One region of the Pseudomonas sp. CCC3.1 genome, then DNA from elsewhere that is predicted to be linked to it. Evidence: predicted binding sites of a transcription regulator. Region 1 holds the regulator's gene; each other region holds the start of a gene.
What was found. The regulator sigma-54, encoded in region 1, starts transcription at its own class of promoters, with help from an activator protein. The targets are predictions, from matches to a motif close to ANTGGCATNNANNTTGCTNT.
Positions count from the first base shown of each region.

Region 1 (9,550 bases):
AATTCATTCGCGCACTGATTCTGGCCAAGGCTGCTGCCGCCAAGGCCAACGTTGAACTCAAGCAAATCAGCGAAGCGCAGGGCAATGCCATTGTCGAGGCCACGCAGATCCTGCTGGCGGGCGATTTTATGGAGCACTTCCCGGTGGATATTTTCCAGACCGGTTCGGGCACCAGCTCCAACATGAACGCCAACGAAGTGATCGCCACCCTGGCGACGCGAGTGCTGGGTGAAGTGGTCAACCCTAACGATCACGTCAACTGCGGGCAAAGCAGCAACGACATCATTCCCACCACCATCCATGTCAGCGCCGCCTTGGGTCTGCACGAGGAACTGCTGCCAGCGCTCACGCATCTGGTACAGGTGATCGAGCACAAGGCCGAGCAGGTTCACGTCTACGTTAAAACCGGGCGTACGCACTTGATGGACGCCATGCCAGTGCGCATGAGCCAAGTGCTCAATGGCTGGGCGCAGCAGCTCAAGGCCAATATCGAACACCTGCACAACCTGCAACCGGCGCTGCAATCGCTGGCCCAGGGCGGCACTGCGGTAGGCACGGGCATCAACGCGCATCCACAGTTTGCCGGGCTGTTCAATCAACAGCTCAGCGCGCTGACCCATGTCACATTCACGCCCGGCAAAGACCTGTTTGCCTTGATCGGCTCGCAGGACACGGCGGTTTCTGTGTCGGGTCAACTCAAAGCGACGGCTGTGTCTTTGATGAAAATCGCCAACGACTTGCGCTGGATGAACTCCGGCCCGCTTGCAGGCCTGGGTGAGATTGAACTGCAAGCCTTGCAGCCGGGTTCTTCGATCATGCCGGGCAAGGTCAATCCGGTGATCCCGGAAGCCACGGCGATGGTTGCCGCTCAGGTGATCGGCAATGACACGGTGATCACCATCGCTGGTCAGTCGGGCAACTTTGAGTTGAACGTGATGCTGCCGGTCATTGCACAAAACCTGCTGAGCAGCATTGAACTGCTGGCCAACGCCAGCCGCTTGCTGGCCGACAAGGCCATTGCCAGCTTCAAGGTCAACGAAGCCAAGCTCAAGGAAGCGCTGTCGCGTAATCCCATTCTGGTGACGGCCCTGAACCCGATCATCGGCTATCAGAAAGCCGCCGAGATCGCCAAGACCGCTTACCAACAGGGGCGTCCGGTGATTGACGTCGCCCTTGAATACATCGACCTGCCGCGCAGTCAGCTTGAGGTCTTGCTCGACCCCGAGAAGCTGACGGCTGGCGGCGTTTAACTGATCGACCTAAACACTGCTTTGGAGGTTCACATGGAGCACTGGAAACGCACGATCGAAAGAGCCAATCGCTGTTTCGCTGAGGGCGAGCTGGTCGATGCCCGAGAACACTACTTGCAGGCGCTGGCGCTCGCGCAAGTGTTGTTCGAGCGCTGGAGTGATGCCGACGAAGCAGTGGCGGCCTGTGTCATTTCGCATCACAACCTGGCGGATCTGCACTTGCGCCTTAACCAGCCGGAGGAGAGCGTTGAGTACCTCTGTGCGATTCACCAGCGTTTACTGCAAACCATGCAGAACGCACGCCTGACGCCGGCACTGCGTGAAGCCGCATTGCGTCAGAGCAGCAAAACCTATGTCGAACTTTTGAACTTTATCAGCGAGCACGGCGAATACCCGCGCTCCAACTTATTGCTCAAAAGCACTGTGGCTCAATCCAGCCACGAGTTCTCAACGGTCAGCGGCCATCACTCAGGAGCACATTGATATGACTTACACCTTGCCTGCCTTGCCTTATGCCTACGACGCGCTTGAGCCGCATATCGATGCGCAGACCATGGAAATTCACTACACCAAGCACCATCAGACCTACATCAATAACCTCAATGCAGCAGTCGATGGAACCGAGTGGGCGCAATGGCCGGTCGAGAAACTGGTCGCCAGCGTTCATCAACTGCCTGAGAAACTGCGTGCAGCCGTGATCAACCAGGGCGGCGGGCATGCTAACCATTCGCTGTTTTGGGAAGTCATGAGCCCCACAGGGGGTGGTCAGCCTGACGGTGCATTGGCCAAGGCGATTGATGAGCAACTGGGTGGTCTGGACACCTTCAAGGAAAACTTCACCAAGGCCGCCTTGACCCGTTTTGGCAGTGGCTGGGCTTGGCTCAGTGTGACGCCGGACAAAGAACTGGTTGTTGAGAGCAGTGGTAACCAGGACAGCCCGCTGATGAGCGGCAATACCCCGATTTTGGGATTGGACGTATGGGAGCACGCCTACTACTTGCGTTATCAGAATCGCCGCCCGGAATACATTAATGCGTTTTACAACGTGATTAATTGGCCGGAAGTGGCACAGCGTTACCAAGCTGCGATTGCCTAAGCCTACCGAGAAGGATTCAGGCAGATTATGGGCTCGCAAATTTTAGCGGTCGGTGGCGTGCGAATGTTTCGCTATGCGTTGGGCACGCTCTTGCTGTTGGCGGGCACCGCCCTGCTAGTGGCTAAGGGCCTGGTCTGGCTGGATCTTGAGCCGAGGCTGTTGCGGGCATTGCAAGGCGGTGCGCTGTGCGCGCTGGGTACCGCTTTGGGTGCTGTGCCGGTGTTGGTTATTCGCAAAATGCCAATAGCGGTCAGCGACAGCTTGTTGGGTTTTGGGGCCGGGGTCATGTTGGCGGCTACGGCTTTCTCGCTGATTGTGCCGGGTATTGCAGCGGCTCAAAACCTCGGCCTGTCCCCTTGGGCTTCAAGTGGTCTAGTCAGTGCGGGCATTCTGCTGGGCGCTTTGTGTCTGTTTCTGGTGGATCGAAAGGTCTCTGGAGCTGGGCCGGAAATGTTTGTCAGCCGCCCTGGTGAGCCGGTGATTGCGCCGCGCATCTGGCTGTTTGTGATTGCCATTGTGGCGCACAACATCCCGGAAGGGATGGCGGTCGGGGTCTCGGCCGGTGGCGGCATGCCAGACGCCGATAGCCTGGCGATGGGCATTGCGTTGCAGGATGTGCCCGAAGGGCTGGTGATCGCGTTGGTGCTGGCGGGTGCTGGCATGTCGCGGGTCAAGGCGTTCTTGATTGGCGCTGCATCAGGCTTGGTCGAACCGGTATTTGCGTTGCTCTGTGCCTGGTTGGTCAATTTGGCAGAAGTGCTATTGCCGTTGGGGCTGGCATTGGCGGCAGGGGCGATGTTGCTGGTGGTGACCCAAGAAGTCATCCCCGAGTCGCGGCGCAACGGTCACGAAAAGCTGGCTAGCCTGGGTTTGTGTATCGGCTTCTGCCTGATGATGGTGATGGACACCGCACTGGGCTAACGCCCGCCTTGATGCCCTAAAAACCAGTAGGAGCGAGCTTGCCTCGCGATCTTTTGATCTTAAAAGATCGCGAGGCAAGCTCGCTCCTACCGTTACGCCGGGCTGCTCTTCACTCACCCTCATCGAAGTAGTTGTTGATGAGCTTGACCAGTGCATCCAGTGCTTCCTGTTCTTGCTCGCCTTCAGTCTTCAAATGGATTTTAGTGCCCTTGCCAGCGGCGAGCATCATCATGGCCATGATGCTCTTGCCGTCGACCATAGATTCGGGTGTACGGCCAGCCCTTATCTGACAAGGGAACTGCCCGGCGACGCCGACGAATTTTGCTGATGCCCGAGCGTGCAAACCCAGTTTGTTGATGATTTCGATTTCCAGAGCAGGCATCGCGGGGTTGATCCTTTCAAGTAAGGTCGCGGTGGCGAACCTGGACGTTCTTCAGAGTTTCTTGCAGGCATTTACCGAGGCGTTCGGTCAGGTACACCGAACGGTGATGACCGCCCGTGCAGCCAATGCCGATGGTGACGTATGCGCGGTTGCTGGCAGCAAAGCGGGGTAGCCATTTAAGCAGATAGCTGGAGATGTCCTGGAACATCTCTTCGACATCCGGCTGTGCGGCCAGATAATCGGCGACCGGTTGATCCAGCCCGGATTGCTCACGCAACTCAGGCTTCCAATACGGATTGGGCAGGCAGCGCACATCAAACACCAGATCGGCATCCACCGGCATGCCGCGCTTGAAACCAAACGACTCAACCAGAAAGGCAGTGCCTGGCTCAGGCTTGTTCAGCAGGCGCAACTTAATGGTGTCGCGCAACTGATACAGGTTCAGGTTGGTGGTGTTGATGGTCAGGTCGGCCAGGTCAGCAATCGGCCCGAGCAACTGTGTTTCGTCGCGTATGGCTTCAGCCAGCGAGCGACTTGCACTGCTCAGCGGGTGACGCCGACGGGTTTCCGAGAAGCGCTTGAGCAGGGTTTCTTCGTCTGCATCCAGGAACAGGACATCGCACTGGATATGGCGATTTCGCACTTCTTCAAGCAATTGCGGAAAGCGTGACAAATGACTGGGCAGGTTACGTGCGTCAATAGAAACAGCCACCAGCGGTTGCGCCAATTCTGTATGAATAAGCGCACGTTCTGCCAGTTCAGGCAGTAACCCGGCAGGCAGGTTGTCGATGCAGTAAAAACCGTTGTCTTCAAGGACGGCGAGGGCGGTGCTTTTACCGGAGCCGGAGCGTCCGCTGACAATGACTAAGCGCATGATTAATGACCGTTCTGTACGTCCAGAACAACCTGATACAACAATTCGTTGCTAGGTGCTTCGCGCAGTCTGTCGCGCACTTCTTTACGATCGAGCATGCTGGCAATCTGCCGGAGCAGTTCCAGGTGTGCGTCGGTTGCCGCTTCTGGCACCAGCAAAACGAAGAGCAGGTCGACCGGCGCGCCATCGATGGCGTCGAAATCTATGGGAGCATCCAGGTGCAGCAAGGCGCTAACAGGCGACTTGCAGCCCTTGAGGCGGCAATGGGGGATGGCGATGCCGTTACCAAAACCGGTGGAACCCAGTTTTTCACGGGCGATCAACGCTTCAAAAACATCTTGCTGTTCCAGATCAGGCACTCCGCGGCTGATCAGGTTGGCAATTTGCTCGAGCGCTTTCTTTTTACTGCCGCCCGGCGCGTTCACCAGGGAACGGCCGGGGGTCAGGATATTTTCAAGTTGAATCATGGGTAGGGAGTATTAACGACCCGTTGCGCCCTGAAGCAGGCTTTGGGTCTTTTCCTTATGCTTTTTCAGTTGGCGATCAAGCTTGTCGTAGAGGTTATCGATGGCTGTATACATGTTTTCATGAACAGCATTACCGACAACCTCTCCACCGTGGATATTGAGAGTAGCCTCGATTTTATGTTGAAGTTTTTCAACAGTAAGAATCACCTGCACGTTGGTGATTTTGTCGAAGTGGCGCTCCAGTCGTGCGAATTTGTCATTGATCGAGTCGCGCAGCGCTTGGGTGACGTCCAGATGTTGTCCACTGATGTTGACTTGCATACAGTTTCTCCTTCTGTTGCCATTGCATAAAGTGACAGGCTGAGCAGCCTGCCACTGAAACGCTGTGGCCCGTGGCTTACATCAAACGCTTGCGCTCGCTCGAAGGCGCGATCCCGAGGGATTCGCGGTACTTGGCGACGGTGCGACGGGCCACCTGAATACCTTGTGCCTCCAGTAAACCAGCGATCTTGCTGTCACTCAACGGCTTTTTCTGATTTTCAGCTGCGACCAGTTTTTTGATGATGGCGCGGATCGCTGTGGACGAGCATTCACCGCCTTCAGAGGTGCTGACGTGGCTCGAAAAAAAGTACTTCAATTCATAAATACCGCGCGGGGTATGCATGAATTTTTGGGTGGTGACCCGTGAAATGGTCGATTCGTGCATGCCGACTGCTTCTGCGATGTCATGCAGCACCAGCGGCTTCATGGCCTCGTCGCCATATTCCAGAAAACCACGCTGATGCTCGACGATTTGGGTCGCCACTTTCATCAGTGTTTCATTGCGGCTCTGCAGGCTTTTGATGAACCAGCGTGCTTCTTGCAACTGGTTGCGCATGAACGTGTTGTCGGCGCTGGTGTCAGCGCGGCGCACGAAACCTGCGTATTGCGGGTTGACCCGCAGGCGCGGCACGGACTCCTGGTTCAACTCCACCAGCCAGCGCTCGTTGTCCTTGCGCACGATGACGTCAGGAACGACGTACTCGGCTTCGCTCGACTCGATTTGTGAGCCAGGGCGCGGGTTCAGGCTTTGTACCAGCTCGATGACCTGGCGCAGCTCGTCTTCCTTGAGCTTCATGCGGCGCATCAACTGGCTGTAGTCGCGGGCGCCCAGCAGGTCGATGTAATCGGTCACCAAGCGTTTGGCTTCGTTCAGCCAAGGTGTTTTCGCGGGCAGTTGGCGCAATTGCAGCAGCAGGCACTCGCCCAGATTACGCGCACCAATACCGGCCGGTTCGAATTGCTGAATGCGGTGCAGAACGGCTTCGATCTCGTCGAGTTCGATGTCCAGTTCTGGATCAAAGGCTTCGAGGATCTCTTCGAGGGTTTCGTCGAGGTAGCCCTGATTGTTGATGCAGTCGATGAGTGTTACGCCGATCAGTCGATCGGTGTCAGACATCGGCGCAAGGTTCAATTGCCACAGCAGATGGCTTTGCAGGCTTTCACCAGCAGAGGTGCGGGTCGTGAAGTCCCACTCGTCGTCATCGTTGCTTGGCAGGCTGCTGGCGCTGGTCTGGTAGATGTCTTCCCAGGCAGTGTCTACAGGTAGCTCGTTAGGGATGCGCTCGTTCCACTCGCCTTCTTCCAGGTTATCCACGGTCGGCGCGGATTCTTGGTAAGAGGGTTCCGGAGTGTCGTTGCTGGGTTTTTGCTCAATGTTGTCGGCCATGGGATCGGCATTATCGAAGTCGTCGCCATCTTCCTGGCGTTCGAGCATCGGATTGGATTCCAGGGCCTCCTGGATTTCCTGTTGCAGGTCCAGGGTCGACAATTGGAGCAGACGGATGGCTTGTTGCAGCTGAGGTGTCATTGTCAGCTGCTGGCCCATTCTCAGGACTAGCGATGGTTTCATGGCAGGGGCTTAACACCTTATTCGCCGGCGCACATGGCGCCATCCACTACAAGGGCGCGTGAGCGCCAAACATAAGCAAATTATATGCCTGTAACCGGTGCGTTTGCCTAGGGGGCATTTTTAATAAGTTTGTGCTAAGGCCGATAACGGCGTGAGAGCGGTCCCTGAAAGACATGGCAATGCATGCGATTGCTCAATGCTTCAGGGCCCGCCCCCGCGTGGGTTTAGAGGCGGAACTCGTGACCCAGGTACACTTCGCGCACCAAATCGTTGGCAAGAATCGCTTCAGCATCGCCTTCAGCGATCAGTTGGCCGTCGTTGACGATATAAGCCGTTTCGCAAATATCGAGGGTTTCACGGACGTTGTGATCGGTGATCAACACGCCAATGCCCTTGGCTTTGAGGTGGTGAATAATTTGCTTGATGTCGCCCACGGAGATCGGGTCAACACCTGCAAACGGCTCATCGAGCAGGATGAACTTGGGGTTGGTCGCCAGTGCGCGGGCAATTTCTACCCGGCGGCGCTCACCACCGGACAAGCTCATGCCGAGGTTGTCACGGATGTGGTTGATATGAAATTCCTGCAGCAGGCTTTCCAGTTCTTTGCGACGACCGGCCTTGTCGAGTTCCTGGCGTGTTTCGAGAATCGCCATGATGTTATCGGCCACTGACAGCTTGCGAAAAATCGAGGCTTCTTGTGGCAGGTAGCCGATGCCGGCGCGTGCGCGGCCATGCATAGGCTGGTGGCTGACGTCCAGATCGTCGATCAGTACGCGACCTTGATCAGCCTGAACCAGGCCGACGATCATGTAGAAACAGGTCGTTTTACCTGCGCCGTTTGGGCCGAGCAAGCCAACGATTTGCCCGCTGTCGATTGACAGGCTCACGTCACGTACCACTTGGCGGCTCTTGTAGCTTTTAGCCAAATGCTGGGCTTTCAGAGTTGCCATTACTGGGCCTTCTGCTGGTCGGTTTTCTTCTTCGGCTGAATCACCATGTCAATGCGTGGACGAGGCGCGGTGACATTGGTGCCATTGGCACGGCCAGCATTGGCAACTTGTTTCACGGTGTCGTAGACGATCTTCTCGCCTTCGGTCGTGTTGCCGTCATTGATGACTTTGGCCTTGTCGATCAGCACGATGCGGTTTTGCGGCGCATGATATTGAATCGTCACGGCATACGCCTGAACCGGTTTCGGGTCAGTCGCTTTTTGCAGTTGTTCGAAATAAGCCAGATTACCTACCGATGTCACCACGTCGATTTCGCCCGCTGCATTGCGGGTAATGGTGACGGTGTTACCGGTAATTTTCATGGACCCTTGGGTGATGATCACATCGCCCTTGTAAGTCGCGACGCCTTGCTTGTCATCCAGTTGGGCTTCGTCGGCCTGGATACGGATAGGCTGCTTGTTGTCATTCGGCAGAGCCCAGGCGCTCGCGCTTCCCAGTGCTGCGCTCAGACTGAGCAATAAAGGGAGGGTTTTAACGAGACTCATACTGTCCTCTTACGTTGGACAGCAGGTCCATCCTGCCGTCTTTCAAATATGCTTTCATTCCCTTGCCAGTCGTCACACCACCAGCGCCGTCGATTCTAACGTCTCGGTCGGTCTGCGCATATTGCTTCTGCGGGAATACAGTCATGCGGGTACTGGTAATAATCGTAGTGCGATTTTTTTCGTCTGTACGGGCAACGCGCACAGAATCGATCAGTTCGACCTGGCTGCCGTCCGGATTGACTTCGCCGCGCTCGCTCTGCACGTGCCAAGGGTAGGGCGTGCCGCGATACATTTGCAGGTCAGGCTTGGTCAACAATGTGACTTCAGAAGCCTTCAAATGTTCGACCTTGTCTGATGTCATTTCATATTGCAGCTTGCCGTCCGGCAAATACTGCAGGCTATGCGCATTGGTTGCGTAATAGTCGATAGCGGTTTCGTCGACGGCCGCTGTCGGCTGGTCGAGAAAACGCTCAGGGCTGATATTCCAGTAGCCTACTGCCGCGAAAAGCGCGGCAATGACTGTGAATAACAGAATGTTACGAATTTTTTTACTCAGCATGGAAAGCTCTATAAGTAGGCGGCGTGGGCTGCATCCAGGCAGCCTTGGGCGCGCAGGATGAGCTCGCAAAACTCGCGGGCAGCACCTTCTCCGCCGCGTGCCTGGGTGACGCCATGGGCGTGCTCGCGAACAAAGCTGGCAGCATTGGCAACCGCCATGCCCAGGCCGACCCGGCGAATAACCGGCAAGTCGGGCAGGTCATCGCCCAAATAGGCGACCTGTTCATAGCTTAGGCCGAGTTGGCCGAGAAGCTCGTCCAAAACCACCAATTTATCTTCACGGCCCTGATAAAGGTGCGGGATACCCAGGTTTTGCGCGCGGCGCTCGACCACCGGGGTCTTGCGACCGCTGATGATTGCCGTTTGCACGCCAGCAGCCATCAGCATCTTGATGCCTTGGCCGTCGAGGGTGTTAAAGGTCTTGAATTCGCTGCCGTCTTCGAGGAAGTACAGGCGGCCGTCGGTCAGAACGCCGTCGACGTCGAAGATCGCGAGTTTGATGCCTTTGCCGCGTTTAAGCAGTTCGCTGGTCATTACATTACTCCTGCGCGCAGCAAGTCGTGCATGTTCAAGGCGCCGACCGGACGGTCTTCCTTGTCGACAACCACCAGCGCGC
Region 1 is NZ_CP133778.1:4,182,589-4,192,138, reverse strand. It holds gene RHM56_RS18480 (class II fumarate hydratase) at 1-1,250, shown strand, start outside; gene RHM56_RS18475 (hypothetical protein) at 1,284-1,733, shown strand; gene RHM56_RS18470 (superoxide dismutase) at 1,735-2,346, shown strand; gene RHM56_RS18465 (ZIP family metal transporter) at 2,374-3,267, shown strand; gene RHM56_RS18460 (HPr family phosphocarrier protein) at 3,377-3,649, opposite strand; gene rapZ (RNase adapter RapZ) at 3,666-4,523, opposite strand; gene ptsN (PTS IIA-like nitrogen regulatory protein PtsN) at 4,526-4,990, opposite strand; gene hpf (ribosome hibernation-promoting factor, HPF/YfiA family) at 5,003-5,311, opposite strand; gene RHM56_RS18440 (RNA polymerase factor sigma-54) at 5,388-6,881, opposite strand; gene lptB (LPS export ABC transporter ATP-binding protein) at 7,106-7,831, opposite strand; gene lptA (lipopolysaccharide transport periplasmic protein LptA) at 7,831-8,376, opposite strand; gene lptC (LPS export ABC transporter periplasmic protein LptC) at 8,363-8,935, opposite strand; gene RHM56_RS18420 (HAD family hydrolase) at 8,944-9,468, opposite strand; gene RHM56_RS18415 (KpsF/GutQ family sugar-phosphate isomerase) at 9,468-9,550, opposite strand, start outside.

Region 2 (9,550 bases), 2.7 Mb from region 1:
GAGTTGATGACCCGCGCCGTCGAGATGGGCGCCGATGTGGTCGGTGGTATTCCACACTTTGAGAACACCCGCGATCAGGGGGTCAGTTCAATCAAGTTTCTGATGGACCTGGCCGAGCGCACGGGCTGCCTGGTGGATGTGCATTGCGACGAAACCGACGACCCGCATTCGCGGTTTCTCGAAGTGCTGGCCGAAGAGGCGCGCGTACGCGGTATGGGCAGCCGGGTGACCGCCAGCCACACCACGGCCATGGGTTCTTACGACAATGCTTACTGCTCCAAACTGTTCCGCCTGCTCAAGGCCTCGGGGATCAACTTCGTGTCGTGCCCGACCGAGAGCATTCACCTGCAAGGGCGTTTCGACAGTTTTCCAAAACGTCGTGGTGTGACGCGCGTGGCCGAGCTGGACCGCGCCGGAATGAACGTCTGCCTGGGGCAAGATTCGATCAAAGACCCGTGGTACCCGTTGGGCAACGGCAACATTTTGCGGGTGCTGGATGCCGGCCTGCACATCTGCCACATGATGGGGTTTGAAGACCTGCAACGCTGCCTGGACCTGGTCACCGACAACAGCGCTCGCACCCTCAACCTCGGCGAAGGGTACGGCATCGCTGTCGGCCGCCCGGCCAACCTGGTGGTGCTGGACGCCGAAAGCGATTACGAAGCGGTGCGCCGTCAGGCCAAGGCCCGCGTGTCGATTCGCGCGGGCAAAGTGCTGATGACACGCGTGCCAGAGCGCGTTGAATTCAGCGCGCGCTGATTAAGCCGCCGCGGCACACGCCTGCGCCAAGGTACACACGTGCTCGCGCTCTTTTGATCATTAAAAGATCGCGAGCACGCTCGCTTATCCAGTCCAGCCTCGACGGCCACAAGCATTATCGACAACCACGCGTTTACGGCATAATGCGCGTCAGCTGACAACCCTACCAAGGGTTAACCACGCACTTAATCGATAAGCATGGACGTATGGATTCTTTCCACCTGTTGTACCTGCTCTATGGCGGCAATACCGTTTACCGCCAGGAAGCCAAATTCAGCATTCTGTCTGCATTGCGCGAACAACGCGTGCCAGGCAGTTTCAGCATCACGCTGATGACCGACGAGCCCCAGGCATTTGAGGGCTGGCCGGTCAACGTCATCCCCCTGACGACCAACATCCTTGCACAGTGGAAAGGCGCAAACAGCTATACCCATCGGCGCAAGGCGTGCGCCATCGCCGCCGGGGTCCTGCTTGCGGAAAAAACCATTTTCGTTGACACCGACACGGTGTTTTTCAAAGACCCAGCCACGCTCTTTGAACGCGTCACCGACCAGCAATATTTGATGGATGAGTTCGAATGGACCTGGGCTGAGGCCAAGCTGCGCGCTGACTATGTGGCGTTTTCAAATGAACTGATCGCCAAAGGCAAAGCCCCTGACGACGGGCTAAAGCTCTACAACAGCGGCATTTGCGGGATCGCCCGCGTCAATGCGGGCGTGATGGACAAGGCCATCGAACTGATCGATGAATGGCGCGACCATTACCTCAGGCTCCACACCATTGAGCAGATCGCGGTGTCTTTTGCGATGGGCGACGCCAAGGTCGTCACCGCCAACGACTGCGTCCATCATTACTACTCAAAAAAACGCTATCACCACACGATGAACAAAGGGTTCTTCGATACATACGGTGAGCAGTTCCATGCCGACTTGCCGACGCTTTCGGCCACGGTCCCGGTGCATTTCCCCCAGCCGTCCTTACTCGCCAAAATCAAGGCCCAACCCCGCCTGATAGCTGTCGAAAAAGCGTTCAGGCCAGCGGCCAAGCTGATGATCCAGGGAGGAAAAGTGTCGACCCCTGACTACCTTCGCGAGTATTGCCGGGACGCCCTGTGGCGCCGGGCAATCGAGTTGTTGCAGCAAAAGCACGCGACCACCCGGCAAATCGAACACCTGACCAAAATCTGCATTGAGCCGTCGCAGCAGGCCGACTTCAAAACGCTGTTGAATCAGCGCCCTTAACAAACCTGGCTGAATCAACTGTAGGAGCGAGCTTGCCTCGCGATCTTTTTAAAGATCAAAAGATCGCGAGGCAAGCTCGCTCCTACCCCGATGGGCGATGCGCAGCGTGTGGGGGTTCGCCGCGCGCCGCTATCAGGTCATCTGAATGATGGTCTGCATGATGGTGCTTTGAGTCGAGATGGTTTTGGCGTTGGCCTGGTAGTTGCTCTGCGCCTTGATCAGGTCAACCAGCTCGTTGGTCAGGTTGACGTTCGAGTCTTCCAGCGAGTTGGAAGCAATAGAACCCAAGGTGCCCGTCTTCGGCACGTCGAAACCAGCCTGGCCCGAAGCGTAGGTTTCTTTCCAGGCCGAACCGCCGGCTGGCTGCAAGCCTTGCTCGTTGGTGAAACTGGCCAGCGAGATCTGGCCAATGGCGCGGCTCTGGTTGTTGCTGAAGTTGGCGAACATCACGCCCGAACCATCAATGGTCAGGTTATTGATCTGGCCAGTGGCGTAGCCGTCTTGCGTCGGCGGGTTACGCGCGGTGTCAGTGTTGTATTGGGTGGTGCTGGCCATGTTGATGGCAATCCCGGTGCCATTGGCCGCAGCGCCATTAGTCTTCCACTCTCCATCAACGGTAGCGCCCGGCATCCAGTTACTGATGGTCAGGGTGCTGCTGACGATGTCGTCTTCGCCTTCCACCGGATTGGGGGTGGTCACGCTGGTCAATGCCCCTGCCGAGTCAAACTTCATGACCGACGCCACCGGATCTGTCTTGCCGTCACCGGTCACCGGGCTGCCATTAGGGTTGCGGCCGTCGATCAGGGTGTAAGTGCTCCAGGTGTTGGAGCCGGTCTTCACCATGTACTGATCCATCGGGTGCGCGTTGCCCTGAGTGTCGTAGATGGTGGTGCTGAATTTTTTGCTGTAGCTGGCCGTTTCGGTTGGATTGAACGGGTTGTCGGTCTGGTTGATCACGTCCGAACTGGAGTTGAGATTGATCGTGGAGTCCACCTTGCCACTGGCCTTGGGCGCCAGGTTCGAGGTGTCGATGCGCAGGTCCGTCAGCACACCGTTGATGACTTTGCCGTCAGCGTCCACGCCATAGCCTTGCAGGCGCGCAGTGCCACCGGTATTGGTCACATAGCCATCTTTGTCGGCCTTGAACGTACCGGCGCGGGTGTAACTCAGGGCCCCGTTGTCGCTCAGCACAAAAAAGCCGCTGCCTTCAATGCCCATGTCCAGCAGGTTGCCAGTGTTGTTGACCGCACCCTGGCCAAAGTTTTGCGACACGTTGGCCAGGTTTACACCGCTGCCGATGGTTTTGCTGCCGATGCCCAGCTTGCTGGCTGAGTACACATCCGCGAACTCAGCACGGGAAGACTTAAAGCCGGTGGTGGCGACGTTGGCGATGTTGTTGCCGGTCACGTCGAGTTGTTTGTTGGCCGCGTACAGGCCGCTAAGGCCGATATTGAATGACATGTGTCTCTCCTTGAGTCGGCTTAGAGGCCAATGGTCTGTACTTTGGAAATACCAATGCTGCCCAGACCTGCGAGGTTGAGCATGATTTCGCCACCGGTTTTGCTCAGGGTCACGCTGTTAACCGTGGCGGGCAAATACGTGGTGAGCGCGGTGGTACCGGTGTCGTCTTTGGTCGAGGCGGTAAAGGTGTAAGAACCCTTGTCCAGCAACACGCCCTCGTCGTCCTTGCCGTCCCAGGTAAAGTCCACGTTGCCGGCTTTCTGAACGCCCATATCGAGGGTTCTGACCACCTCGCCGTCAGCATCGGTGATGGTGATCGTGGGCTTGGAGTCCGCGTCTTTCACCACCACCGTGCCATTGAAGGGTTTGCCGCTCGACGGGTCGACATAGGCTTCACCGGTTTGCACGATCACCGAGCGACCGACCAGCGACGAGGCCTGCAAGGCTTGCGACGACTGCAGGCCGCCAGACAAGGAGTTGACCGTGTCGTTAAGCGTGGTGATGCCTTCGAGGCTGCTGAACTGCGCCAACTGCGCAACGAATGCGGTGTTGTCTTGCGGATCGAGCGGGTTCTGGTTTTTCAGCTGGGTGACCAGCAGTTGCAAAAACGCGTCCTTGCCCAGCGACTGGCTGCCGGTTGTCGCCTTGGACGCGGCCGCCAGACTGGTGTCGGTGGTTGAGGTCCGGGCAGAGTTGGCGAGGATCTGATTCAGGGTCAAACCACTGGTGGAATCGGTCACGCTCATGTGTGTCGCCCCTTATCACTGACCGAGGGTCAGGACCTTCTGCATCATGGTTTTGGCGGTGTTCATCATTTCGGCGTTGGTCTGGAACGAACGGCTGGCCGAAATCATGTCAGCCATTTCTTCAACCACGTTGACGTTGGGGTAGTACACATACCCCTTGGCATCAGCAGAAGGATGGTTGGGTTCGTAGCGGGCCTGTAGCTCGCTTTGATCTTCGACCACGCCCAGCACCTGCACGCCCTGGCCTGCTGCGTCCTGGTTCTGAAACAGCGAGTCGCCGTTAACACCTTGTGCGCCCTGGAACATAGTGGCGAACACCGGGTGACGGGCGCGGTAGGTCTGATCAATGCTCGACGACACCGTTTCGGCGTTGGCGATGTTACTGGCGACGGTGTTCAGGCGCGTGGTCTGAGCGCTCATGCCGCTACCGGCAATGTTGAAAACACTGGCTAGGGACATGACTTACTCTCCACGCAGGGCTGACATCAGCCCTTTGAATTTGCTGTTGAGCAGGGTAAAGCTGGCCTGAAAGTTGACCGCATTTTCTGCGTAGTTCGACTGTTCGAGCTGAGCGTCTACGGTGTTCTGGTCGATCGAGGGCTGCATCGGCGTGCGGTACAGCAACGACTCGTCGCCGCTGCTCAGGCCTTGCGCTTCGATATGGCGGCTATTGGTCTTGTTCAAGGCAAAGGTGCCGTTCTGGTTTTTATCGTTCTGCGCGGCGAGCACAGAGGCAAAATCCAGATCCCGAGCCTTGTAGTTCGGGGTGTCGGCGTTGGCGATGTTGTTCGCCAGCACTTCGGCGCGCTGTGCGCGAAAGCCCAGGGCTTGCTCATGGATACCGAGCGCTTTATCGAAGCTGATGCTCATGTCGGGAAACCTTTGTGGGCTGGCCTGAGGCTGTGGCTCAGGCGTTACATGACAGGGACAGAGCAAACCCCGTGCCAGTTTTTACAGCGCCGTATATCAAGGCTTTGCGCGGGGATGGAAAACGGAAACGGCACAAAAGCGGCAACCGCTTTCCGCTGTCTGCCGCTTTTCTGCCGCTTTGGGGGTTACTTGGCCTGGTAGATGATGCCCGGGCTGCATTGAACCATTTGGTAATGGTCCGGCAAGCCGTTGAGTGCTTCGGATGCGCCCAAGAACAGGTAGCCGCCCGGCTTCAGAGTGCTGTGAATGCGCAGCAGGATGTCTTTTTTCACTTCAGCCGAGAAGTAGATCAATACGTTGCGGCAGAACACGATGTCGAATTTGCCAAATCCGGCGTAGCTGTCCAGCAAATTGAAGGAACGAAATTCAACCCGACTTTTGATCGGCGCCTTGATCACCCAGCGCCCCGGCGCCTTGGGCTCGAAATAACGTTGCAAGCGCTCCTGCGACAAACCACGACCAATCGCCAGGTTGTCGTATTCGCCGGATCGGCACGTGTTAAGCATCAGGCTCGACAGGTCGGTGGCAACAATTTGCGCCCCCAGCTTCAAGTGCCCCAGGTTGCTGCGCTCATACTCGTCGATCGTCATCGACAGCGAGTACGGCTCCTGCCCCGAAGAACACGCGGCCGACCAGATGCGCAAGCGCTGCCCCGGATGGGCCTTGATCAGCTCAGGCAACACTTTGTTTTTCAGCACTTCAAAGGGATACGTGTCACGAAACCACAACGTTTCGTTGGTGGTCATGGCATCGACGACTTGCTCACGCAACCCGCTGCGCGGCTGGCTCTGGATACGCTGAATCAGCTCTCCCAACGACTTGATCCCTTGCTGCTCCATCAGTTTGTTAAGACGGCTGGAGACGAGGTACTGCTTGTTTTCACCGAGCAAAATGCCACAGGCTTTTTCCAGGAAGACCCGGAACTGTTCAAAATCCAAATTAGCCGTCGACAAGTGATCGTGCCTCTAAAATCGTGTTGACCGCCAAGGGCTGCGCCCCTAGCTGTGATCTGCTGCTTTGATCCGGTCGACAACCCGGGATGCCAGGTCATCAGGCCGGAATTTGGCCAGAAAGTCATCGGCACCGACTTTCTTGACCATCGCCTGATTGAAAACACCTGACAGCGAAGTATGCAGAATGATGTGCAGATTTTGCATCCGCGGATCGTGACGGATCTCGGCGGTCAGGGTGTAGCCGTCCATTTCTGGCATCTCGATGTCCGAGATCATCATCAAAAACTCTTGTGCCGGGTCTTTGCCCTCGTCCGCCATTTTGCGCAAGTAATCCAGCGCCTGGCGGCCGTCGTTAAGCGACACCACTTCGACCCCGACCGATTGCAGGCAACGGGCAACCTGTTTACGGGCCACCGACGAGTCGTCGACGGTCAGCACGCGCAAAGACAGGGCCTTGGCCTGGGTTTCGACATCCACCACGCCATGAGAGATGTTTTCCGGCGATGGCGAGACTTCAGCCAGGACCTTTTCCACATCGATGATTTCGACGAGTTGATTGTCAAGCCGAGTCACAGCTGTCAAATAATGGTCACGACCCGCGCCCTTGGGTGGCGGATGAATCTCTTCCCAGTTCATGTTGACGATGCGCTCAACCGAACGCACCAGAAAGCCCTGAGTCTTGGTGTTGTATTCGGTGATGATCACAAACGGATTGCTCTGATCTTTCAACCCGCCCGCCCCGGTGGCCATCGCCAGATCGAGAATCGGAATGGTTGCACCGCGAATACTCGCCACGCCGCACACCACCGGGTGAGATTTGGGCATCACTGTCAGCTTGGGGCATTGCAGCACCTCCCTGACCTTAAACACGTTGATCCCGTAAAGCTGTGGCCCATCCAGACGAAACAGCAACAGTTCCAGGCGGTTTTGCCCGACCAGTTGAGTGCGCTGGTTAACCGCATCCATCACCCCAGCCATACTCAGCTCCTTCTAAAAACATTAAGTTGCGACACGCTGCCCGGTAAACGGCACGGGCTTTGCTATTTAACCGCCATGAAGCCGAAAACGACAAAATCCCGCCACGGATCAGCTCGCCAGCCTTGGCATTGCCGCGCATTGCGCCTGCTCGCGGCTGCCTGCGCGCTGGGTGCAGGCACGCCTGCAAGTGCCGACACGTTCACGTCACCTGATCAGCTTATCGGCGTGACCCAGGGCTTTCTTGAGTTCACCGTCGAAGACTACCTTGCCACTGGTCAGATTGAAGGCCGCTACGAGATTCAGGTCAATCAACTCGACCCTCGCGTGCGTCTGACGCATTGCGACAAGGAATTGACAGCCACGCTCGAAAGTCCCGCTCAGCCCATGGGCCGCGTGACCGTTCGCGTGCGCTGTGAGGGTAGCTCGCCCTGGACCATCTTTGTACCGGCACAGGTCAAGTTGTTCCGCGATGTGGTCACCGTCACCCACCCGCTCAAGCGCGGGGCAATCATTGATTACCCCGACGTCACCTTGCGCGAGCGCGATGTCGGCTTGATCAGCCAGGGTTATATGACGGCGATTGAATTGGCGGTAGGGCAAAAACTGCTGCGCCCCGTGGTGACCGATCAGGTGTTGAGCCTCACGCATCTGGAACAGGCCGCCACCGTGCGCAAAGGTGATCATGTGGTGATCAGCGCGCGCAGCGGCACATTAAGTGTCAAGATGCCCGGCGAAGCGCTGTCCGATGGCGGCCTCAGTGAGCAGATCCGGGTGAAGAACCTAAACTCAAACCGGGTGGTCAAGGCGCGGATCACGGCGCCAGGGCAAGTAGAGGTAGCGTTTTAGAGCGGTTGGCGTCTGTATCCCAACTTTCCTACACTGTGATTTGACGCAGATCAGTACCGAACTGCGTGAAGCTATGATTAATCGAGCCTAAAGTTTTCTCGGGTATGGCCGAAAACATGGCAAGCGTCCAAATACCCAGAGGTTTTTCGTTATGGTTATCGACTTCAGTCGTCTTAACAGTGCGCCGCCCTTAACCGGCAGTACGCGCAGCAACGCCAATCAGGAAACAGGCAGTGCCACGCAAGCGGCCCCTGTGACAAAAAACCCTGAACAACCCGACGCCAGCGCCCCGAGCGGGGAGTCTGTGCACCTGAGCCCAGAGGCCCAACAGTTGCAGAAGGTCAGCGATTCGTTGCGTGATCAACCGGTGGTCGACAAAAACCGCGTCGCCGAGCTGAAACAAGCCATTGCCGACGGCAGTTATAAAGTCGACAGCAACAAGGTCGCCAGCAAACTGCTAAACATGGAAGCCGAGCGCTAGGCCCAGGGCCGGTGCCAGGCTTTTGGACGCTTAAACCCCAGAGCCCAACATGCACGACGAGAATTTGCTGCAACTGATCAATGACGACCTTGCGCCGGCCGAGCAATTGCTGGAGCTGTTGCAGGACGAGTCCATTGCCCTTAAAGGGCGAGAGATGCAGGTGCTGGAAAACATTCTGGCGCGCAAACACTCATTGATCATTTTGCTCGAGCAGCACGGCCGCAAACGCAGTGAAATTTTGGCCAGCCTCGGCTTGCCGACCAACCGCAGCGGCCTCGAAAGCCTTGCCAGCCATTCAACCGTGGGCGAGCAATTGCTCAGCCAAAGTGAAGTGCTGAATCAGCTACTGGCCCAGTGCCAAGAGGCCAACCTGCAAAACGGCCAGGCGATCCAGACCCAACAGGCGATCACCGCCAACCAGCTGCGCATCCTGCATGGCGGCGAAACCCCTTCCCTGTACGACGCTCGCGGCACCACCTCGCTACTCAACAAACACCGCGCCTACAGCCAGGCCTAAGCCTGAACACCTGCACTATCTAGACGCGCAACATAGTGGCAAAATGCCCTATTTTTTGCGTGTTGTTGTTTTTTGTCTGGAGATTGATGACCCGTGTTCGATGCCCAAGATGCTCCGCAGCCGCCAAAGGTACTGACAACGCCTTTGGAGATCGCCTCCAACTTGCGGATGCTGCAAGAAAGCCATGACCCGCTGATCATCACCTTCAACGACCGTACCCAGCGTTTCCAGAGCTACATGGTTGAAGTCAGCCGCGAGGCCAGCACCATGGCTCTGGACGAAATGATCCCACGGGACGGCGAGCGTTTTATTGAAGCGGGCATTCCGTTTCGGGTTGAAGGCTTTCATGACGGCGTGCGCATTGCCTGGGAGTGCGACAGCCCTTTGAGCATTGACGACACCGGCGAACACCGTTGCTATCGCGGGGCCCTGCCCAAAGAGGTGATCTACCACCAGCGCCGCAACGCCTTTCGCGCGGCACTGAAACTGGCGCATCTGGTGGACGTGAACGTGGCGGGCGAAAAACTGAAGGCGGCGATTAAAGGCAAACTGCTGGACGTGTCGGCCACGGGCTGCAAATTGCGCTTCGAGGGCGACATCAGCGAGCGCATCCAATTGGGCCAAGTGTACGAAAACTT
Region 2 is NZ_CP133778.1:1,456,728-1,466,277, reverse strand. It holds gene codA (cytosine deaminase) at 1-759, shown strand, start outside; gene RHM56_RS06565 (hypothetical protein) at 966-2,000, shown strand; gene flgE (flagellar hook protein FlgE) at 2,133-3,461, opposite strand; gene flgD (flagellar hook assembly protein FlgD) at 3,482-4,207, opposite strand; gene flgC (flagellar basal body rod protein FlgC) at 4,223-4,666, opposite strand; gene flgB (flagellar basal body rod protein FlgB) at 4,670-5,077, opposite strand; gene cheR (protein-glutamate O-methyltransferase CheR) at 5,263-6,090, opposite strand; gene RHM56_RS06535 (chemotaxis protein CheV) at 6,136-7,068, opposite strand; gene flgA (flagellar basal body P-ring formation chaperone FlgA) at 7,213-7,914, shown strand; gene flgM (flagellar biosynthesis anti-sigma factor FlgM) at 8,066-8,395, shown strand; gene RHM56_RS06520 (flagellar protein FlgN) at 8,445-8,912, shown strand; gene RHM56_RS06515 (flagellar brake protein) at 9,006-9,550, shown strand, end outside.
Region 2: flgB (flagellar basal body rod protein FlgB) is a predicted target of sigma-54. The motif match lies at 5,137-5,156, and genes of this name have one in related genera.

Region 3 (9,550 bases), 1.2 Mb from region 1:
CTGGTCGAGCGCCAGTTAGAGCTGTTGCGTGGTCGCAACATCGAGATGCGTCATCGCTTGTCACAACTGATGGACGTGGCCCGCGACAACGACCGACTGTTCGAAAAAACCCGCCGTCTCAACCTTGCCCTGATGGACGCCACCAGTCTTGAAGAAATGGTGATCGCGGTCGAAGACAGCTTGCGCCAGGACTTCCAGGTGCCTTTTGTCAGCCTGGTGCTGTTTGGCGATAACCCGATGCCGGTCGGACGTTGGGTCAGCAGCGCCGACGCGCAGCGTGCCTTGGGCGGGTTGCTGGCCGAAGGCAAAGCGGTCAGCGGCAGCCTGCGTGAACATGAGCTGGACTTCCTGTTCGGCGAAGAACAACGCAAACAGATTGGTTCGACCGCCGTCGTGGCGCTCAATCATCTGGGCCTGCACGGCGTGTTGGCGGTGGCCAGCCGCGACCCTCAGCATTACAAAAGCTCGGTCGGGACGCTGTTTCTGGGGTATATCGCCGAAGTCCTGGGCCGAGTCCTGCCGCGTTTCACTAACGCCCTGCGCTCGGTGCGCTAGCCGTGGAACGACAACTGGACGCTTACTGCACTCACCTGCGCAGCGAGCGTCAAGTGTCACCCCACACGCTGCAAGCCTATCGCCGCGACCTGAACAAGGTGCTGGCGTTCTGTGCCAAAGAAACTATCCCCAACTGGTCAGCGCTGGATATTCAGCGCTTGCGCCAACTGGTGTCGCGTCTGCATCAGCAAGGCCAGTCTTCACGCAGCATTGCGCGGCTGCTGTCGGCGGTGCGCGGGCTCTATCACTACCTCAATCGCGAAGGTGTGTGCGATCACGATCCGGCCAACGGCCTGGCACCGCCCAAGGGCGAGCGTCGTCTGCCGAAAACCCTCGACACCGATCGTGCCCTGCAACTGCTCGAAGGCGCGGTCGAAGACGATTTTCTGGCCCTGCGCGACCAGGCCATTCTGGAGCTGTTCTATTCGTCAGGGTTGCGATTGTCGGAGCTGACCGGGCTTAATCTGGACCAGTTGGACCTGGCCGACGGCTTGGTTGAAGTGCTCGGTAAAGGCAGCAAAACCCGCGTGCTGCCCGTCGGCAAAAAGGCCCGTGAGGCGTTGCTGGCGTGGCTGCCTTTGCGCGGCTTGGCCAACCCGCAAGACGACGCGGTGTTCGTCAGCCAGCGCGGCAGCCGTCTCGGGCCGCGGGCTATTCAGTTACGGGTCAAGGCGGCGGGTGAGCGCGAGCTGGGGCAAAACCTGCACCCGCACATGCTGCGCCATTCATTTGCCAGCCATTTGCTGGAGTCGTCTCAGGATTTACGTGCGGTGCAAGAGTTGCTGGGGCATGCGGACATTAAAACCACGCAAATCTATACCCATCTGGATTTCCAGCACCTGGCATCGGTTTACGACAGCGCCCACCCACGGGCCAAACGCAGTAAGGGCAGTGAATGACCATTAAGCTGATTACCTTCGACCTCGACGACACCCTGTGGGACACCGCGCCGGTGATTGCCAGTGCCGAAACCGTGCTGCAGACCTGGCTGGCCACGCATGCACCAAAATTGGGCGCGTTGGACCTTGCGGGGTATCAGGCGTTGCGCGAGCGGGTTCTGAACGGTGAGCCACAGCTCAAGCACCGGATCAGCGCCTTACGTCGGCGGGTGTTGTTTCACGCGTTAAATGACGCGGGTTATGCGAACGCTGCCCAGATGTCGGACGACGCCTTTGAAGTCTTTATCGAGGCCCGTCATGCGCTGCAAGTATTCCCGCGGGTAGAGTCGACGTTGGCGCAACTGGCCCATTACTACGACTTGGGCGTGATCACTAATGGCAACGCGGACGTGCGACGGGTCGGGTTGGGGCATCACTTCAAATTTATGTTGTGCGCTGAAGACATTGGCATCGCCAAGCCGGATGCGCGGCTGTTCCATGAAGCCCTGTTACGCGGTGGCGTGGCGGCGGAGTCGACGGTGCACGTGGGCGACCACCCAAGTGATGACATCGCCGGAGCCCAGCAAGCGGGCTTGCGCGCGATCTGGTTCAACCCGGGCGGCAAACGCTGGGACGGTGGCAAAGCCCCGGACGCCGAAATCGGCTGCTTGAGCGAACTGCCAATGGTGTTGAAACACCTGGGCTGAAACTTACCCTGTAGGCGCTGCCGAAGCATAAGGCTGCGGCCCGCATCGCAGCCTTGTACCTCGGCAGCGGCTACAAGGGCCCAAACCCCAGAGCCTTGCGAAACCCTGTAGTCGCTGACGAAGCATGAGGAGGCGATGGGTTGTAAAGCGACTCCGAGAGGGTGTCGCAGCGACGACAGCCACAAAAAAACCCGCAGCGACGGCGGGTTTTTTCAAGCGATGGAGCAGCCCTTAGATAGGACGGCTGCCGTACTTGTTGTCAGGCTTTTTGGGTGGGTCTGCCACCACGTTCGCCTCGACTTCCTGCACTTTGCCGCCCCGCGAAAGAAACTCTTCCATGGCGCGGGCCAGAGCATCACGCTCTTTGTTTTTGGCTTCAACACTTGGCAGGTCATCTACCGAAACCGCTGCCTTGGATTTGCCTTTGGCCGCAGGGACCGGTGCATCTTCGCCACCGTCATCGTCTGCAACGTCTTCGGCTGATGCTTCCAAGCCTTCTTCGGTCTCGTCTTCGTCACCTACTTCGAGGTCATCATTTTCCAGATCATCGTCGCTCATGTTCTACCCCATGACTTGCGTAAAGCAGATTAGTTATAGACCAGCTGCGCCAACTGTCGACTGCCGCTGGTGAAAAAGTAGCCTTGGGTAAACCGAGGCTCAAGTCTCTTCATCGTTTAAGGTGACGAGAACTTACCGAGCACCGCGGTATCACGCTGCTCGTCCAGATAAACACGTTGCCAGCAGCCCAGTGCCAGTGGTTTTGGCCGCCCGGCCTGCGGGCCTTGAAAGCGTCGGGAGGTTATCCTCGCCTTCGTCCTGCCAGGGTGCTGTTTTTCGCCCCTCGGCGCGCATTCTAGCGCGCTGAATAAAAAAGCAAAGCGGCTAATAGTCGAGTTTTGATGTAAGTATTCACCTTACAAACAAGCGTAGAACTGATCTAAGCCTAAAGTGGTAGGAAAAATCATTTCAGTGCCGCGAATAACGCCAGATTGCAGATAAAAAAATACCCGGCAAGCCGGGTATTTTTTTCGAGCGCTTACACGCTTACAAGTTGTAACCACGTTCGTTGTGTTGTGCCAGGTCGAGGCCAACGGCCTCTTCTTCTTCGGTGACACGCAGGCCCATCACGGCATCCAGCACTTTGAGAATGACGAAGGTCACAATCGCGGTGTAGACCACGGTGAAGGCGACGCCTTTGAACTGAATCCAGACTTGCATCGGGATGTCAGTCACGGTGCCGAAGCCACCCAGAGCAGGAGCTGCGAACACACCGGTCAGGATGGCGCCGACGATACCGCCGATGCCGTGCACGCCGAATGCGTCCAGTGAGTCGTCATAGCCCAGTTTGCGCTTGAGGCTGGTGGCGCAGAAGAAGCAGATCACACCTGCTGCCAGGCCGATCACGATCGAGCCCATTGGGCCAACAGTGCCTGCCGCTGGGGTAATCGCTACCAGACCGGCTACCACGCCCGAGGCGATGCCCAGTGCGCTTGGCTTGCCGTGGGTGACCCACTCGGCAAACATCCAGCCCAGTGCAGCAGCGGCGGTTGCGATTTGAGTGACCAGCATCGCCATACCGGCGGTGCCATTGGCAGCAGCAGCGGAGCCTGCGTTAAAGCCGAACCAGCCGATCCACAGCATGGCAGCACCGACCAGGGTGTAACCGAGGTTGTGCGGTGCCATTGGGGTGGTCGGGTAGCCTTTACGCTTGCCGAGTACGATGCACGCTACAAGGCCTGCAACACCGGCGTTGATGTGCACCACGGTGCCGCCCGCGAAGTCGAGCACGCCCCAATCACCCAGCAATGAACCCGGGCCGCCCCAGACCATGTGCGCGATAGGTGCATACACCAGGGTGAACCACACGCCCATGAAGATCAGCATGGCCGAGAACTTCATGCGTTCAGCGAACGCACCGACGATCAGGGCTGGAGTGATGATGGCGAAGGTCATCTGGAAGGTGACGAAGATCGCTTCGGGGAACAGCGCCGCAGGGCCGGTAATGCTTTCAGGTGTGATGCCGGCCAGGAACGCTTTGCCAAAGCCGCCGATGAACGAGTTGAAGTTAACAACACCCGCTTCCATGCCCGTTGCGTCGAACGCGATGCTGTAGCCGTAAGCGACCCACAGAATGCTGATCAGGCCGGTAATGGCGAAGCATTGCATCATCACGGAAAGAAGGTTTTTGGAGCGGACCATGCCGCCGTAAAACAGCGCCAGGCCGGGAATGGTCATAAACAGCACCAAAGCCGTGGCAGTCAGCATCCAGGCGGTGTCGCCGGAGTTCAGAACTGGAGCGGCCACTTCGTCTGCCGCCATGGCCAGGCCAGGCATTACGACGGACAACAGGGCTCCGAGCCCTGCGATTTTGCGCAGAGTCATAGTGTTTTCTCCTGGGGCGTTGGGGGTTTGGCGGCTTAGATTGCGTCGGTATCGGTTTCGCCGGTACGGATGCGAATAGCCTGTTCCAGATTGACCACAAAAATCTTGCCATCACCAATTTTGCCGGTGTTGGCAGCCTTGGTTATCGCCTCGATAACCCGGTCAAGATCTTTGTCGTCAATGGCGACATCAATCTTCACCTTTGGCAGAAAATCGACCACATACTCCGCGCCGCGATACAGCTCGGTGTGACCTTTCTGCCGGCCGAAGCCTTTAACCTCAGTAACGGTAATGCCCTGCACGCCGATTTCAGACAGCGACTCGCGTACGTCGTCTAATTTGAACGGCTTGATAATGGCGGTGACTAGCTTCATGAAACTTCTCCCGAATTGGTGGACTTGCCCCAGGAAAACAAACCCGGCTCAAGTCTAAGCGCAGTGTCTGGCTTTGTAACGCTTCGTTGGCCTTCTTCAGGCAACGCAACGTGTATCAATCGCTTGTGACGAAAACACTCCCTGAACCATCTGCCGCACTACCATCGTCACAGCAACTGCATCAGTACGTGAGTCATGAGCAACTAAGCAGAAACCTTGCCATGTCTGGAAAATCCAATAATTTCAAGTGGATATCATTGGTTAGTGGCGTTATGCCTGATTTGCCAGAGGATTTGTGCACACAAACGGTGCGTTGGCAGCAGGGGGTGCGCCCGAAAAATGTGCGAAGCCGGGTAAAGAATCGCTCCTGACACTGCGTGATACACTCGCCGCCATCTGTTTTAAGGACCTTAACCATGCTCGCGCCCAAAGATTTTCTCGACGCCCTGAGTGGCCACGCCTCACGTTTGTTCAGTGGCGAAACTGCGCTGCCGCGCAACGAAATCGAAAGCCAGTTCAAAGCCTTGCTGCAAAGTGGCTTTAGCAAACTGGACTTGGTAAGCCGCGAAGAATTCGACAGCCAGATGGTGGTCCTGGCCCGCACCCGCGCGCGCCTCGAAAGCCTTGAAGCCAAAGTGGCGGAGCTGGAAGCCAAGTGGTTGCCGCCGAGCGAATAATGCGCGGATGCGGTGCACCTGCGCATGACCACTGTGGGAGCGAGCTTGCGCCCACAGTGGTCCGGCGGCACTCAGTGCTGCAAGATCTTGGACAGAAAGCTGCGAGCGCGATCTGAGCGCGGAGCGCTGAAGAACTCTTCGGACTTCACATCTTCAATAATCTCGCCGCCGTCCATGAACACGATGCGATCTGCCACTTTGCGGGCGAAACCCATTTCGTGGGTGACACACATCATGGTCATGCCCTCTCCCGCCAGCTCAACCATGACGTCCAGGACTTCGTTGACCATCTCCGGGTCCAGCGCCGAGGTCGGCTCATCGAACAGCATCGCAATGGGGTCCATCGCCAGCGCTCGCGCAATGGCAACTCGCTGCTGCTGACCGCCCGACAACTGAATCGGGTACTTGTGGGCGTGGCTCTTGAGCCCCACGCGTTCGAGCAGCGCCATGCCTTTTTTGGTCGCTGCGTGGCGATCACGGCCCAGCACTTTGATTTGCGCAAGGTTGAGGTTGTCGATAATGGTCAGGTGCGGGAACAGCTCGAAATGCTGGAACACCATGCCCACCCGGGCCCGCAACTTCGGCAAGTCGACACCTTTGCCGGTGACAGGCTGGTTCTCGATGAAAATATCGCCCTTTTGTACCGGCTCCAGGCCGTTGACGCATTTGATCAACGTGCTTTTGCCTGAGCCGGAGGGGCCGCACACCACCATGACTTCACCGCGGGCAAGCTCAGTGGTGCAGTTCTTCAGGACCTGGAAGTTGCCGTACCATTTGCTCAGGTTGTTCATCTGGATCATGCGGTTTTCCCTACGTTTGTTTTCAGGCGTTTGCTCAGACTGGACAGCAGGTAACAGATCACCAGATAGACCAATGCAACGAACAGATACAGTTCGACCAGACGTCCATCACGCTGCGCGAATTTGCTCGCGGCACCCGTGAAGTCGGCGATGGACAGCACATACACCAGCGAGGTGTCTTGAAACAGGATGATGGTCTGGGTCAGCAACAGCGGCGCCATGCGTCTGAGGGCTTGCGGCAGGATCACGTAGGCCATCGCTTGTGTCGGGCGCAGGCCGAGGGCCGCGGCGGCCTGTTTCTGGCCTGGGCTGATGCTTTGGATACCCCCGCGAATAATCTCGCTGTAGTAGGCCGCCTCGAACATGCAGAACGTCACGAAGGCGGTGACGATCGGCCCGATCTGCACCGGTCTTTCCGTGCCGAAGGCCATTTGCAGCAACAAGGGCATCAGAAAGTAGAACCAGAAAATCACCAGTACCAGCGGGATGCTGCGCATGACGGTGACGTAGCCCAAGGCAAAACCACGCAGGACGCGGTTGTGCGATAGACGCATGATCGCCAGCAGGGTGCCCGTGACGATACCCACCGACATGGCGACGAAGGTCAGCAGCAACGTAAATTTAAGGCCGCTCCACAGCGCGGGCATGGCCCGGACAATGACGCTTGGATCTAAATCAAACATGACTACCTCGTCGCGCCGCGAATGGTCAGGGAACGTTCTATATGGCCCATGACGAAGGTCACCAGCAGCGAAATGACCACGTAAATCACGGTCGCGGCGGTGAATGCTTCGAAGGTGTTGAACGAGTATTCGCTGATGTTTCGCGCTTGCGCGGTCAACTCCATCAAGCCGATCGTCAGCGCCACTGATGAGTTCTTCAGGGTGTTCAATGCCTCAGATGTCAGCGGCGGGAACACCACGCGGATCGCTTGTGGCAACAGGACTTGCAGGTACATCTGAGCAGGTCGCAGACCCAGCGCCAGTGCTGCGCCACGCTGCCCTTGGGCGACCGACTCAATGCCTGCCTTGAACAGCTCCGACAGCTTGGCCGAGGTGAACAGGGTGAGGGCGACTACAGCGCTGAAAAACGATGGGTAGGGCAAATCTTGCTTGAGGTAATCACCCGCCCAAACGGGCAGTAACTCCGGGAGCACGAAGAAGCAGATGAACATCTGCACCAGCAAGGGAATGTTGCGAAACACTTCGGTGTAGAGGTTGCACAGCCACACCACCGGGCGCAGCGTCGTGGTGCGCAGGGTGCCGACCAGGCCGCCGATCAGAAACGCCAGGATGAACGCGACCAGGGTGGTGGCCAACGTCCAGCTGGTGCCGGTAATCAGCCATTGCAGGTATGACGAAGACTCTCCGGGAGCAGACTCCCAAAAAATATTCCAATTCCAGTTGTAATCCATGAAGCACCAACCTTTGAAAGGAAATATAGGTCGGAGCACACCCATGTCCCGGCCAATCACACCTCTCCCTGTCTGTTGACTGGCTGGAATCAGGACGCGTCTGACGCGGTGGAATCAGACGCCGGTGTCGTTCGGATGGGCGATGGCTTCTTTCAAGGCGTCACTCATCGGCAGATTGATTACGCTATTTTTCGGTGGGATGGGTTGCTGGAACCATTTCGGATAGAGGGTATCGATCTCGCCCGAGCTGTAGAGAGTGCGCAAGGCGTCGTCAGCGAACGTTTTAAACTGCGGGTCGTTCTTGCGAATGCCGATGGCATACGGTTCGGCAGACATGGGCTCGGACAGCAAGGTGTAGGCATCCGGGGAGCGGCTTTGAGCGATGGTGGCCATCAACTGCACGTCATCGTTGATGTAAGCAACGGCGCGGCCGGTCTCCAACATCAGGAAGGCTTCACCACCATCTTTGGCATTAAGGATCTTCAGGCCCAGGGCTTTTTCCCGGTCGAGGTTTTTGGTGATCCACTCGCCGCTGCCGCCGGTAATCACCACCACGGACTTGCCTTTAAGGTCGGCAACGCTGGCGATTCCAGCATTTTTCTTGACCGCGTATTTGGCGCTGGCGACATAGCTGGTGAGCAGAAAGCCGATTTGTTTCTGGCGCTCAACGGTGTTGGTTGTCACGCCGCATTCCAGGTCAATGGTGCCGTTGATCAGAAGTGGCGTACGGGTGGCTGCAACCACGGACACGTATTCGGTCTTGAGGTTGGGCTCACCGACTTTGACCTTGATTTGATCAACAATTTTTTTGCACAGCTCGACGCTGTAACCGATCGGTTGCTGGTCATCGTTCAGATAGGAAAAGGGCAATGAGGCGTCACGATAGCCCAGGGTGACGGTGCCTGATTCCTTGATTTTTTTCAGTGTTCCGGTGAGGTCTTCAGCCTGAACAGCGGTGCACAAACAAGCACCGACAATAAGGGCAAGCAGCTTTTTCTTGTGATCGAACATGGGGATCTCCGACTATTTGTTATGGCAGCTTTGGCACAGCAAAGGACGAAGGCTTTAGCGCAAGGCGCCAAGGGCTTCGTTGAGACGAACAACAGCTTTTTTTATTTGATCGCGAGAAGTCGCAAACGACAGTCGGAAGTAGCCCGGCAAGCCGAATGCCAAGCCCGGTACCACTGCGACACCCGCGTGATCGAGCAGATACGCGGACAGCTCAACATCGTCACGGATGACCTGCCCTTGAGGGGTGACGCGGCCCAGCAATTGGCTGCATTCAGGGAATGCGTAGAACGCACCTGCCGGTGCATCAATGCGCAAACCTGCACATTGGCTCAGGCCGTCCACCAGCAAGCGGCCTCGCTCGGCGTATTCTTTGGCGCTGCGTGTAACGAAGTCTTGCGGGCCATCCAGGGCTGCGCGAGACGCTTCCTGAGAGATGGCACTCGCACCTGAAGTGCTTTGCGATTGAATCTTGCTGACGGCAGCGATCAGCGCTTTCGGGCCCGCGGCGTAACCGATCCGCCAACCCGTCATGGCATACGCTTTGGCCACGCCATTGATCAGCAGCGTGCGCTCGCGCAATTGCGGGCAGGCGTTACCGAATGAGACGAAGGGCTGGTCAGCCAGCAACACGTGTTCGTAGATTTCGTCGGACATCACCAGCACGTTGGGGTAATCCTCCAACGCGTTCCCCAAGGCTTGCAGCTCGGCTTCGGAGTAAATTGCGCCGCTCGGGTTAGACGGTGTATTGAGGA
Region 3 is NZ_CP133778.1:5,363,357-5,372,906, forward strand. It holds gene RHM56_RS23470 (DUF484 family protein) at 1-555, shown strand, start outside; gene xerC (tyrosine recombinase XerC) at 558-1,454, shown strand; gene RHM56_RS23480 (HAD-IA family hydrolase) at 1,451-2,140, shown strand; gene sutA (transcriptional regulator SutA) at 2,372-2,698, opposite strand; gene RHM56_RS23490 (ammonium transporter) at 3,185-4,522, opposite strand; gene glnK (P-II family nitrogen regulator) at 4,558-4,896, opposite strand; gene RHM56_RS23500 (accessory factor UbiK family protein) at 5,313-5,573, shown strand; gene RHM56_RS23505 (amino acid ABC transporter ATP-binding protein) at 5,645-6,373, opposite strand; gene RHM56_RS23510 (ABC transporter permease subunit) at 6,370-7,056, opposite strand; gene RHM56_RS23515 (amino acid ABC transporter permease) at 7,059-7,787, opposite strand; gene RHM56_RS23520 (transporter substrate-binding domain-containing protein) at 7,902-8,798, opposite strand; gene RHM56_RS23525 (pyridoxal phosphate-dependent aminotransferase) at 8,853-9,550, opposite strand, start outside.
Region 3: glnK (P-II family nitrogen regulator) is a predicted target of sigma-54. The motif match lies at 5,101-5,120, and genes of this name have one in related genera.